Regions from separate parts of the Pseudoalteromonas sp. MIP2626 genome, predicted to be linked through region 3. Evidence: predicted binding sites of a transcription regulator. Region 3 holds the regulator's gene; each other region holds the start of a gene.

Region 1 (4,273 bases), on a different contig from region 3:
TCAATAGTCACAATGCCATCTATTGCTGTTTCTAATATGGCGTTTAACCGCGACTCGTCGGCTGATTTTTCTTCAAGTAGCAGTTTATAGCGTACCATGCCATTAATCACAGCAACCACACTGGTTATTGCAACAGTTGCAGTGGCAACCGCAATAGCAACAAATGTAAGCCCTGCAGACGCATTTTCGTCTGCGTAAATAAGTGGGGAGGTTGCTACAAAACGAGTTGCTGCCATACCCATATAATGCATACCAGTAACGGCAAAGCCTAATATAACGGCGCTGGTTGAGCGAATTTGTAACTGCGATAACCGAGGGAAAATTATTTCAAGATTAAAGCGGCTATATAAAGCTATAAACGATAGGGTAACGGCCACCAAAATAGACAACCCAAACATAACTGGGTCATACCTTAGCATAGGCGCAAGCTCCATCGCCGCCATACCACTGTAATGCATGGTGCCAATACCCGAGCCTAATAATACCGAGCAAACAGCTAATACTTTAAAGTTACCATTGCTTTTTACCAGTATAGATACTGCATATTGGCACGCCAAAAATGCGGGTATGAAAGAGAGTAAGGTAATAGTTGGGTTATATTTAATGTTAGTACACAAAGAAAAAGCCAACATACCAATAAAATGCATGCTCCAAATACCCGCAGAAAAAACAGCAGCTGCGGTTACGGTAGCTAAACGTTGATAGCTTGGGAAAGTAGTTTTTTTAGCTAAGTCAATGAGTTTTGTAGTAAAAAAAGCGGCAAATATCACTATTAAAACTGAAAGAGAAACCAAGAGAGGATCGTAAACCCCGTTTATAATTAAACTAGGATCTTGGTCAGTAATAAAGAAAGCTGATAACATGGCGGCTCTAAATAGGCATTTTAATCGCGTAGTTTAATAGAATTAATTAATTAATAAACAGTTAATTTTATGATTGCTTATTAAGCTATAAATAAACAACGCTGCATTAATTAACTATTAGACGAAAAGTAGCCCCTAGCTAGTACAGTGTGAGAGATTAATTTGTTTGCTTACCAACTAAAAAAAAGTACCCGACGAAAGACCGTCGCTATTAAAGTGCATAATCAAAATGTAACGGTATATGCACCCCATCACGTACCAAAAAAAATGCTCGATAACTGGTTATTAGAAAAAAAATCATGGATTGAGGCGCAGCTGCAAAAGCAGCTTACTTTGGTTGATACAAAACAGTATCCACTTAAGGACAAAAAAATCTGGATTTTTTCAGAGGCAATTAATTTAACGTTTCAGCAAGGCAATACCTCTACAGTGGAACGCCAACAAGATGGCCTGCTTATTACCGTTTCTGCTCGTGTTAAGCATCAGCAGCAAAAGTACCAATTACTTTTAGAGGCGTATTTAAAAGAGCAGTTAACCGCATACATTGAAATGCGACTTAATGACTTTTGCACGCAAATGCAAGAAGCGCTACCTAACGATTTAAATATTGCAGTTTATAAACGCAAATGGGGAAGTTGTAATAGTAAAAGGGCGCTAACATTTAACTTATTATTGATTGGTGCACCCCATAGCATTATTGATTATGTAATAGTGCATGAGCTGGCGCATTTACGGTATTTAAATCATAGCAAAGCATTTTGGCAGCGCGTGGCACAATTTTGTCCCGACTATAAAGCAAGTACGTTATGGCTAAAACAACATGGTATGAGTTTACAATGGGTATTTTAATGTTTAACTAAGAAAAAACACGGAGATTACTAACAAGGAATGTAGTAACTATATAACTAGGAAATAAGTAGAAAAGTGGTGGAGGGAGCTGGATTCGAACCAGCGAAGGCTGAGCCGTCAGATTTACAGTCTGATCCCTTTGGCCGCTCGGGAACCCCTCCACACTAATTTTGTTACATTTGGCCCCACTTAACTTAGCGGTAAGAAAAGTGGTGGAGGGAGCTGGATTCGAACCAGCGAAGGCTGAGCCGTCAGATTTACAGTCTGATCCCTTTGGCCGCTCGGGAACCCCTCCAATGCAACGGCGCTGATAATAGCAAACATCGTATTTAAGTAAAGAAAAAAGCTAAAGAAAAATGAAATAAAGCCGATAAATAGGTATTACTTACTTCAATCGGCTAAAGTCTATGCAAATCGGTGATTTGTTAATCACAGAGAGTCAGCTCAATACTCGACTCAATAAAAGTGTGCATGAAAAGCGCCGAGGAGAGTTTGCGCTTTTACTCGCTATGCTATCTCATGATGCACTCGATTTTAGCCAATTCCATTTACCAAAAACAGAAATTGAAGATTCAACTGTTGGCGAAGACACCCTTCGTAAACAAATTGGAGCAGGTCCAAAGCAACTTTTAGCGCCAGATAAGTTTGATATGTTGATAGGGCAGTTTAACGCCTCACTATTAATGCAAGCAGGGGAACGCGCTGGAATGGGCGATATTAAATTAAATCACTGTTTAAACCCTGAACCACTGTTTATAAGAGATGATGTAAGCCATATTCCGCTTCAGGTGCGTGATAATTGTGAATTAGCAGTGCGCAGGCGTATAAATAACACACAAACGCAACTATCTAACCCGCAACTCGATGCTGCTGCCTTTTACGAAAGCCTAAATAATGATGCGCTACACCACCCATTGCATGTAGTAAGTGCCTAATTATAAAGCATACGCTGTAACTGCTTTGCAATCACCAATCATATTAATAGGGCTTTGCAAACGATTGTGCCACCACTCTAACTATTAAGTTACTTGTCTGTAATATAAAGCTGCTAACTTTCTACACTTAAGCGCATTTTAGCGATACTTTATTTTATTAATGGATTAATAATTGATTTAATATAAAAAAAGCATCCAAAAATTAAATGCAATTGCTATAATAGGCTCAAATGGTATGACATTAAATGCCGTTATCATTAAACCAAGGTAATTAGGAACGTAATGAAGAAAATATTCACGCTAAATCACGAGAAAATCAAATATCCTCGTATGGTTGACGCCGCAAAGCATGAAGTGAAAAAATATTTGAAAAGAGAGCGTAACAAAACTCTACCACTCGATGCTGATTACTGGGCGTTTGATTGTAAGTTTGGTAATACCGCTGAAGATGCACAAGTAGTGCACGTTGCAGAGCTTAGTAATCATATAAGCGAAATAGAAAAGCAAAGCTTAACTTCTTTTTATGTAGAAATTTTAGCGCGCCCAGCTCAACGTCAACAACCAGATTTGGATGACGACGAATAAGACGCTTATAAAGTAATTTGCGTAATTTTTAAAATGGGCCCTAGTGGCCCATTTTTTGTTTGTACGTTTATACAAACGCGATTTAAAACTTGAGCATTCAAGTACAAGCAGCTTATAAGCAGTGCTTACTTTCAGTATTACCCTGAAAATTATGGCCGTGATTTTCTAAAACAATTAACAACAACTCTGTATCGCCATTTTTATATTTGGTTGTAAGTTTGATTAAAAACCCAACTTTAATACATTTGCATAACATAAGGCTGTATTATACTGTGATAGTTAATAATTATAGAAAACAGTAGTATTTATGCCATTAAATTATGCCGATAGCGATTTAAAACTTAGCCTTAAAGCCTCAAAAGTCCTCATTGTAGATGATCAGTTACTCAGCTTAATTGTACTGAAAAAAATACTATCAAAGCACTTTATTGTTAATACCGCCAACAGCGGTGAAGAAGCAGTTGAAATATGTAAATCAAATACTCCCGATATCGTACTGCTTGATATTTCAATGGACGGCATATGCGGTATAGAAACCTGTTTAAAACTTAAAACGACGACACAAACCCAAGATATTCCCGTTATATTTGTTACCTCCTTTGAAAACCAAGAAGAGGACTGCTGGGAAGCGGGCGCGGTAGACTTTATTCAAAAACCGATTAACCCAGAAACCTTATACAGAAGAGTAAGAGCGCACTTAACTATTAAGCTGCAACATGACTTATTAAGCCAAAAAGTGTTTCTTGATGACTTAACTAAAGTATTTAACCGTCGTTATTTTGATACTCATATTAATAAAATACAATTGAGTGCATTAAGAGAGAATGCAGAATATGCTTTATTACTTATGGATATTGATTACTTTAAGCAATACAACGATATTTATGGACACGTAGAAGGCGACGCTGTTTTACACTTAGTTGCTCAAACAATTGCCAACAGCCTACAAAGGCCAAGCGATTTTGTTGCTCGATATGGCGGCGAAGAATTTGTGGTTGTGCTACCGCATACCAACGAGGAAGGCGCTCGCTGTGTTGCTGA
Region 2 (4,273 bases), on a different contig from region 3:
CTGTTTATATACACAGTAGTTTAGCATATCAATTCACAGCGTGGGATGTTTTTATTAAACCGTATTATTTAACAACTCTGAGGTATTTGGCTGAGGTGGTGACTTTTAGTTAATTTTAACTAAAAGTCACCTGAAATCAATTACACTTAGTTTGCTTAAACCAAGTGTGTTTTTAATAAAATGACTGCTACCTTACATCGATAGGATCAGACTCTTTGGCTTTTCCTTGTAAAATAGATATTTCAACGCGACGATTACGACGGCGATCTTCATTGCTGTCATTTGGCACTAACGGCCGGGTTTCAGCACGCCCTACTACCATCATTCTATTTTTATCAAATCCAACTACTTTTTGCAGCTCACTAGCTACTGCAACTGCACGCTTAGATGAAAGATCCCAGTTATTAATATATAACTCGTTTGAAACCTGAAAATCGTCGGTATGCCCCGACACAGTAATTTCTCCAGGCACATCTTTTAATAGCACGCCAATTTCTTGAATAATGGGTTTAAACTTAGGTTGTAAAAATGCACTACCCGAAGGGAAAGAGCCATTTTCGCGAATACGAATAATTATTTGCTGCCCTAATGATTCAAGCTCTATGGCACCATCAATTATTTGTTTTTCTAATTGCTGGGCAATTTTTTTAACTAAGTCGTTTGTTTGCTGTTGATCGGCCGCTGAAATTGCTTGCTCCGATGCTTGCTCTTTGGAAGTACTACGCGACTCGCCACCACGTTTATCGCCCCGCTGCTCTTGCCTTCCGCCTGCTGAACTTTCATCACCTGCCTGAAACTCTAACATTTGCTGGGTCATTTCTACCGTTTGCTGTTGAATTGTTTCAATTGGGGTAGGCTCTGGCTTGCCCGGAGTAAACTCCATAGCAATAACTGATGTGCCTTTGGGAATATCTTTAACTTCTATTTTATTTTGTACACCAAATGCAAATTTCATCGAACCGGCAATTTGTTTAAATTTAAGTACATCCATTTCAGAAAACGCAAGCAAGAGCACAAAAAAGCACATTAATAGCGACATTAAATCTGCGAATGTCCCCATCCACGCAGGTAAACCTGGGGGTGGGCACTTGCACTCTTGATCAGACATAGTTAATCCTCAGTGTTTACTTTACGTTTTGATTCAGCAAGATAGTTTTTCAAAATACCTTCTATTACTTTTGGATTTTGACCATCTTGAATACCTAAAACCGCATCTAAAATTAAACGTTGATTCATTGCCTCTTCGTCTTTACGCAGCTCCAATTTTGTTTGAATAGGAATAGCGACTACGTTAGCTAAAAATGCGCCGTATAATGTGGTTAACAATGCCACCGCCATAGCCGGACCAATTGCTTTAGGATCATCCATATTAGATAACATCGCAACTAAGCCTATTAAAGTGCCTATCATTCCCATTGCTGGGGCTATATCACCCAAAGATTTAAATAAAGTAGCACCCGACTCATGCCGTGCTGTAGTTAATGAAATATCTTTTTGCAGTGTGGCCCGCACTACGTCTGCGTCGTGGCCATCTACTAGCATGTCAACGCCTTTGCGCATAAATGGATTCGGTATTTCTGCCTCTTCAAGTGCTAAAAACCCGCCTTTACGTGCTGAATCTGCAAGTTCAACTGCTTTTTCGATTAACTCTTCTGGCGACTCAAGCTTAAACATAAACGCTTTGGTAACCACCTTACCTATGCCAAAAAACTGTGACATAGTAAAGTTTGATAAAACGATAAATAATGAACCGCCAAATACGATTACAACAGAGGGCGTGTTGTAAAACATAGCCATTTCACCGCTACTACTCATAAACATGGACATGACAATTAAGCCAATTGCGCCAAGGATCCCAATAATGGTTGCTAAATCCACATTCCCTCCAAAGGTTTTTGCTTTTATATGCAAACGTTTGTTATTAATTGTTTATCGGCAAGATACTGAATTGCTTAAGCCATTTTTTATAGATAAACATAAAAAGCTGGATTAAGCACTATTCTAGATCAACTTGTGTAATCTATCTAATTATCAATTTTTTAAAACATAAAGCGTTTATTAACGAAAAAACCATTTCATCCTTTGACCTAGTTTAGCATTCCCCCTAAAATTGACTTCTAAATTTATTATGTAAGTTGAAATAAAGATGGCGACTAAAAAACCTGAAAACTTAAGTTTCGAGCAAGCACTAGAAGAATTAACAACAATCGTTAGTGAAATGGAACAAGGTGATTTATCGCTTGAGCAGTCATTAAAACAGTTTGAGCGTGGCATTGCTTTAGCAGGCGCATCGTCTAGTAAGTTGCAACAAGCTGAGCAAAAGGTGGCTATTTTAATGGGCAAAGATGAGAAGTCTGTATTAACCGACTTTGATAATGATATGGAATAGCCGTGACTATTAAAGAACTTATTACACATGCTCAAACTGATGTAGCCAATACTCTTAACCTTTATTTTGACCAATCGCTTAATACTGACGAGACCATAAAAGCCGCCACCCATTATAGTTTAATGAATGGCGGCAAAAGATTGCGTCCTTTTTTGGTTTACGCAACGGGTAAAATGCTCGGCGCAGATAAACAAGATTTAGACGTACTTGCTGCAGCTATAGAATGTATTCATAGCTACTCGTTAGTTCACGATGACTTACCAGCTATGGATGATGATGAATTACGTCGCGGACGCCCAACCTGTCATATCGTGTACGGCGAAGCACACGCAATTTTAGCCGGTGATGCACTGCAAGCTTTAGCATTTGAGTTAATAGCCAAGCATAATTTTAACTGTAGTGCTCAAGCTCAAGTTAAAATGATTGCTGAACTGGCACATGCCTCTGGGTTACAAGGTATGGTGGCAGGCCAAGGGCTTGATATTGCAGCTACTGATAAAGTAATAACCGTGGCTGAACTTGAGCGTATTCATAAGTTAAAAACCGGTGCGCTAATAAGCTGTGCAATTACACTGGGGGCTTTGTGCTCGAACAATGTTAGTCAAAACACGTTAGAAAATTTAGCCACTTTTGGCTATGCCATAGGGCTTGCATTTCAAGTACATGACGATATTTTAGACGTAGAAGGCGATACCGTTACTTTAGGTAAGCCTCAAGGGTCAGATATCGCTGCGAATAAAGCGACATATCCCGCTTTATTAGGTATGCTAGGCGCTAAAGAAAAAGCGCAAAACTTAATACAACAAGCCCATGCAGCGTTAGCAAATATAGACGCCGATACCAGTGCTTTAGCGTCACTAGCTAACTATTTAATTGAACGTGACCACTAAACACGGCTTAAACGTATTGCAACTTAGCACTAAAATTATTACTGAACATCAAATAACTCAAACAACGCGTTTGCACAGTTAGTTGATGTTAGCGAAGGACATATATAAAACCATGACACTTGATAGCAGCAAGTATCCATTACTTAATTTGGTTAACGAACCAGCCCACTTGCGAGACTTAGCGCAAGATAAGCTTCCTGCATTTAGCCATGAGTTGCGTGACTACTTACTCAACTCGGTATCGCAAAGTAGCGGGCATTTAGCGTCTGGTTTAGGTACCGTAGAGCTCACTGTGGCACTACATTATGTGTATAACACCCCAGATGATCGCCTTGTATGGGATGTAGGCCATCAAGCTTACCCACACAAAATACTCACCGGGCGTCGCGATTTAATGCACACCATTCGTAAAAAAGATGGCTTGCACCCTTTCCCATTTCGCGAAGAAAGCCAATACGATACGTTTAGTGTGGGCCATTCTAGTACCTCTATTTCAGCTGCGTTGGGCATGTCTATTGCTGCGCAAAAAGAAGGTAAAGGACGCAAAACGGTTGCCGTTATAGGTGATGGTGCTATTACAGCAGGCATGGCTTTTGAAGCCATGAACCACTTAGGTGATGTAAAATCAGATATGTTGATCATTTTAAATGACAACGAAATGTCGATTTCTGAAAACGTTGGCGCGTTAACAAATCACTTTGCCCGTATTTTATCGGGTAGCTTTTATACTAACATTCGCGAAGGTAGTAAAAAACTACTCTCGGGTGTGCCACCAGTTAAGCAACTTGCCAGTAAAATGGAAGAGCATATTAAAGGGATGATGATCCCTGGTACCTTCTTTGAAGAATTAGGCCTAAATTATATTGGCCCAATTGATGGCCATGATGTAAACATGTTAGTAGATACGCTGCGTAATATGCGTAACTTAAAAGGCCCGCAATTACTGCATATAAAAACCCAAAAAGGCAAAGGGTATAAACCCGCTGAAGCCGAC
Region 3 (4,273 bases):
ACACGTTTTCTGCGCCATGGCAGGCATCTACCAGCTCTGACATCGCTAAAAAGCCCGCGCCACCTTTAACAGTGTGAAAGCCTCTAAAAATAGCGTTCAATAATTCAGTATCTTCTGGGTTATTTTCCAGTTCAACTAATTGTTCAGATAAAAGCTCAAGGATTTCTCCAGCTTCAACTAAAAAATCTTGTAATATATCTTCATCGACTTCAAAGCTCATGCAGTTACTCTCCTATTAGAAGCCCAAACTTGATAAAAGATCATCAACTTCGTCTTGATCAGATACAACATCATCACGCGATTCTTTATCAATAATAGGGCCTTCTGGGCCTGCTAATGCTTGTGCGGCAATCGAGTTTTCTGTTTTTTGTTGCTCTTGGTTATCGTTTTCATCTTGTGCTGCAAACGCAGTTAACAGATGAATTAAACTTTCTTCAACTTCGCGTACCAGCTCAATAACACGGCGAATTACTTGTCCGGTTAAATCCTGATAATCTTGAGCCATTAACACATTAGTCATTAATACTTGCAACTCATCGGTTTTAAGATGCGAGCTGTTCATAAATTTATCAATGCTATGACACAATGTTTTAAATTCACCAAGTTCAAGATCGCGGCTCATTAACCGATCCCAGGTTGGCTTGATATGCGAAATATCATCAGCTAATTGCTGGGCTAAAGGCAGGCTCGCTTCAACCGCATCCATGGTTTTGTTGGCGGCGTTTTCTGTCATTTCTATGACATAGTTAAGTCGCTTTTTAGCATCCGGAATGGCATCAGTGGTTAAATCTGTTATGCGGGTGTCAAGCTCAAAACCCTTTAAAGACTCGTGCAACTGGCGCGTTAATTTACCTACTTCTGCAAACAAATATGATTGTTCTTGAGAGGCAGTTTCTAAAATTAACTGATCAGCTTTATGTTGCTCACCGTTTTCTAAAAAAGTGACCAGCTGACGTGCTTGCTCTAAAGTAATCTGAGGCGCAGCAGGTGCTGACATAAGCCTCTCCCCTTATTAACCTAAGCGTTCGAACACTTTTTCTAATTTAGTTTTTAATGTACCCGCAGTAAATGGCTTAACAATATAACCATTAACACCTGCTTGGGCTGCTGCAATAATTTGCTCTTTCTTAGCTTCTGCAGTAACCATTAAAACCGGAAGATGCTTTAATTTGTCATCTGCGCGTATTGCTCTTAACAAGTCAATACCTTGCATGCCCGGCATATTCCAATCTGTTACTACAAAGTCAAATGATTGATTTTGCAACATAGGTAAAGCAGTTGAGCCATCATCTGCTTCTAAAACATTGGTAAACCCTAAATCACGCAATAGGTTTTTAATAATACGTCTCATCGTTGAAAAGTCATCAACAACAAGAATTTTTATGTTTTTATCCAAAACATCCTCCAGTGAGGCCTAAACCTGTATTTACTTACTTCTAATTTATCCAGTCATTGATTTTTGCTTTTAGCTTAATCATCGCCTGACCATGTATCTGACTTACACGCGACTCACTTACATCGAGTATCTGTCCAATTTCTTTTAAATTCATTTCATCGTTATAGTACAACGAAAGCACCATTGCATCTCGCTCTGGTAGGGATTTAATTGCACTTAATAAAGATTCATTAAACCTTTCATTTTTAACATTATTAAAGGGTTTGTCTAGTGCTAAATCGTGCCCAACAGGTGTTATAACATCCTCATCAATACCTAAATCTTCTATTCCCAAGATTTTACTGGAATTAACATCGGTTAAAATATGATGATATTGCTCTAGTGTAATTTCAAGCTTTTGGGCAACTTCACTGTCTGTAGGTTCACGATTCAGGCTGCTTTCTAATGCTGAAATAGCTTCTATAACCTGGCGGCTTTTACGATGTACTGAGCGAGGAGCCCAGTCTCCACGGCGCATTTCATCAAGCATAGCGCCCCGAATACGAATACCCGCAAAGGTTTCAAAACTAGCGCCTTTAGTGGCATCAAAGTTTTTTGACGCCTCTATTAATCCTATCATTCCTGATTGAATTAAATCATCGAGTTGTACACTAGGGGGTAAACGAGCAATTAAATGACATGCTACTTTTTTTACTAATGAAGCATGCTTTTCAACAATCATATTTAAATTTTGTGTTGATTCATATCCCATAGCTCTATTCACCAATGTAGTCATAGTTAGCCGTTAACGAGTTTCTCAATGAAAAATTCTAAATGACCCGAAGGCTGGTTCGGTATTGGCCACTTTGTTATTCTTGTTGCTAATGTTTTAAAGGCAAGTGCAGCTGGAGAACTAGGAAACAGTTCAACAATTACTTTTTGACGACGTGTTGCTTTGCGCATATTTTCATCATAAGGAACGGTTGCAACCAGCTCCATTGATATATCTAAAAATCGGTCTGTAACCTTTGATAGCTTTGCAAATAACTCTTGCCCTTCGCGTAATGAACGCACCATGTTGGCAACAATTTTAAATTTATACACGCCATGTTCGCGGCTTAATACTTTGATCAGTGCATAGGCATCGGTTATTGAAGTTGGCTCGTCACATACCACAACCAAAACATCTTGTGCAGCGCGAGAAAAACTCAGCACCATATCCGATATACCGGCAGCGGTATCAACAACTAATATATCAAAATCAGTATTGAGTTCGCTAAAAGCACGAATAAGCCCAGCATGTTCTGCAGGCGACAACTCAACCATACTTTGTGAACCCGACGTCGCTGGTACTATTTTGATCCCAGCGGGGCCTTCTACTAGTATTTCATCAAGCTCACATTCGCCAGATAACACATGCGATAAATTACGCTCAACACGTAGTCCAAGCATTACATCACAATTGGCTAAACCCAAATCGGCATCAAGCACTAACACTCTATTGCCTTGCTGACCTAAAGCGATCGCTGTATTTAACGATACATTTGTTTTTCCAACGCCACCTTTACCGCCAGTGACGGCGATAACCTTAACGCCGTTATTATTATTTTTGCTCATTTTACGCAGGCCGCTTGCTTGATCTAATACTGTGTTAATCATACATCTCTACTGTGCTCGACGCCACTGATTGGTGTCGTGAATGTTGTACTTTTGTTCTCTTTAAATATAATTGCTCAGCTTTTTTCACTAGTTTTTCTGCATTTGCAACTCGAATATCTTCAGGTACTCGTTGACCATTAGTAAGATACCCTATTGGCAGGCGATTTTGAATCGCAATACTAATTATCTCGCCTAAACTTAATGATTCGTCGAGTTTAGTGAAAATACAACCGCTTAACTGTACTTTTTTAAAGTGTCTTACGGTTTCTTGTAACACATTTATTTGCGCAGTGGCACTTAATACTAAGTAATTACGAATATCCACACGCTGATTACGCATTAAGGTATTTAGCTGCTCAGTTAAACGTAAATCACGTTGGCTCATACCTGCGGTATCTATAAGTACTAAGCGCTTGTTACGTAAATGATATAACACTTCAGCCAGTTCGTTCGCATCTTTAACTTGTTTAACCCCACAGCCTATAATACGGCCATATGTTGCAAGCTGCTCGTAAGCACCAATTCTGTAAGTATCGGTAGTAATTAGCGCTACTTTATCAGCACCATATTTTTGTGCACCTAATGCCGCGAGCTTAGCCACTGTAGTGGTTTTACCCACACCGGTTGGGCCAACTAATGCGTAAACACCACCTTGGCGCAAAATTTCGTTATTCGTGGTTTGCATCTGATCTTCAACCATAGTTAACAGCGCTTTCCAGCCCTGCTGACGCGGAACATCTTCAGGTACAAAACAAGCCATTTGCTCAGCAACTTCTTTATCGATTCCCATGCCTACTAAGCGGTCAATCATGCATGCGCGCGTTGGGTCACGGCGCGCCATATCTTGCTGCATTAAACCCGACACTTGGTGCTCTAATAACTGGCGAATTGCGTTCATTTCTTCACGCATTGTGCTCATTGCTTCACTTTCGGTATTTTTAGTCGTGTGTGTTTGCGCAACTGGCGTGTCTAATTCATCAAAATCACGGTCTAGGTCATCAAAACCTAAGCTGTCAGCTTGCGTTTGTGGGCGTGCTTGCGCGGCTTCTTCACGCGCAAACATATTTGTAGGGCGTTGTTTAGCGACCGGCTCTTGATAATGCTCTGAGGTATCTATACCTGATTGCGAAAACATTGAAGCCAATTCTGCTGAACGTGGACGCGGCGACTGGCGCTCTAATAATGCTTGTAAGCTGTCGGCTACTTTTGCTTGTGGCTCAGGTCTAGCACGCTGTGGCT

The links. The regulator FliA, encoded in region 3, starts transcription of late flagellar genes. The targets are predictions, from matches to a motif close to CTAAAGNTNNNNNNNNNNNNGCCGATA.
Region 1: a site for FliA is predicted at 2,059-2,085, ahead of HC000_RS01500 (VC2046/SO_2500 family protein). Genes of this name have one in related genera too.
Region 2: a site for FliA is predicted at 1,931-1,957, ahead of pomA (flagellar motor protein PomA). Genes of this name have one in related genera too.

What each region holds. Positions count from the first base shown of each region.
Region 1 covers NZ_JAATTW010000001.1:338,419-342,691, reverse strand. The annotation lists gene HC000_RS01520 (MHYT domain-containing protein) at 1-863, opposite strand, end outside; gene HC000_RS01515 (SprT family zinc-dependent metalloprotease) at 1,026-1,712, shown strand; tRNA gene HC000_RS01510 (tRNA-Tyr) at 1,789-1,873, opposite strand; tRNA gene HC000_RS01505 (tRNA-Tyr) at 1,923-2,007, opposite strand; gene HC000_RS01500 (VC2046/SO_2500 family protein) at 2,120-2,647, shown strand; gene HC000_RS01495 (DUF6172 family protein) at 2,930-3,232, shown strand; gene HC000_RS01490 (diguanylate cyclase) at 3,540-4,273, shown strand, end outside.
Region 2 covers NZ_JAATTW010000017.1:54,531-58,803, reverse strand. The annotation lists gene HC000_RS09440 (flagellar motor protein MotB) at 188-1,108, opposite strand; gene pomA (flagellar motor protein PomA) at 1,111-1,878, opposite strand; gene HC000_RS09430 (exodeoxyribonuclease VII small subunit) at 2,147-2,389, shown strand; gene ispA ((2E,6E)-farnesyl diphosphate synthase) at 2,392-3,279, shown strand; gene dxs (1-deoxy-D-xylulose-5-phosphate synthase) at 3,392-4,273, shown strand, end outside.
Region 3 covers NZ_JAATTW010000005.1:91,867-96,139, reverse strand. The annotation lists gene HC000_RS05115 (chemotaxis protein CheA) at 1-220, opposite strand, end outside; gene HC000_RS05110 (protein phosphatase CheZ) at 236-997, opposite strand; gene cheY (chemotaxis response regulator CheY) at 1,013-1,396, opposite strand; gene HC000_RS05100 (RNA polymerase sigma factor FliA) at 1,437-2,147, opposite strand; gene HC000_RS05095 (MinD/ParA family protein) at 2,174-3,034, opposite strand; gene flhF (flagellar biosynthesis protein FlhF) at 3,027-4,273, opposite strand, start outside.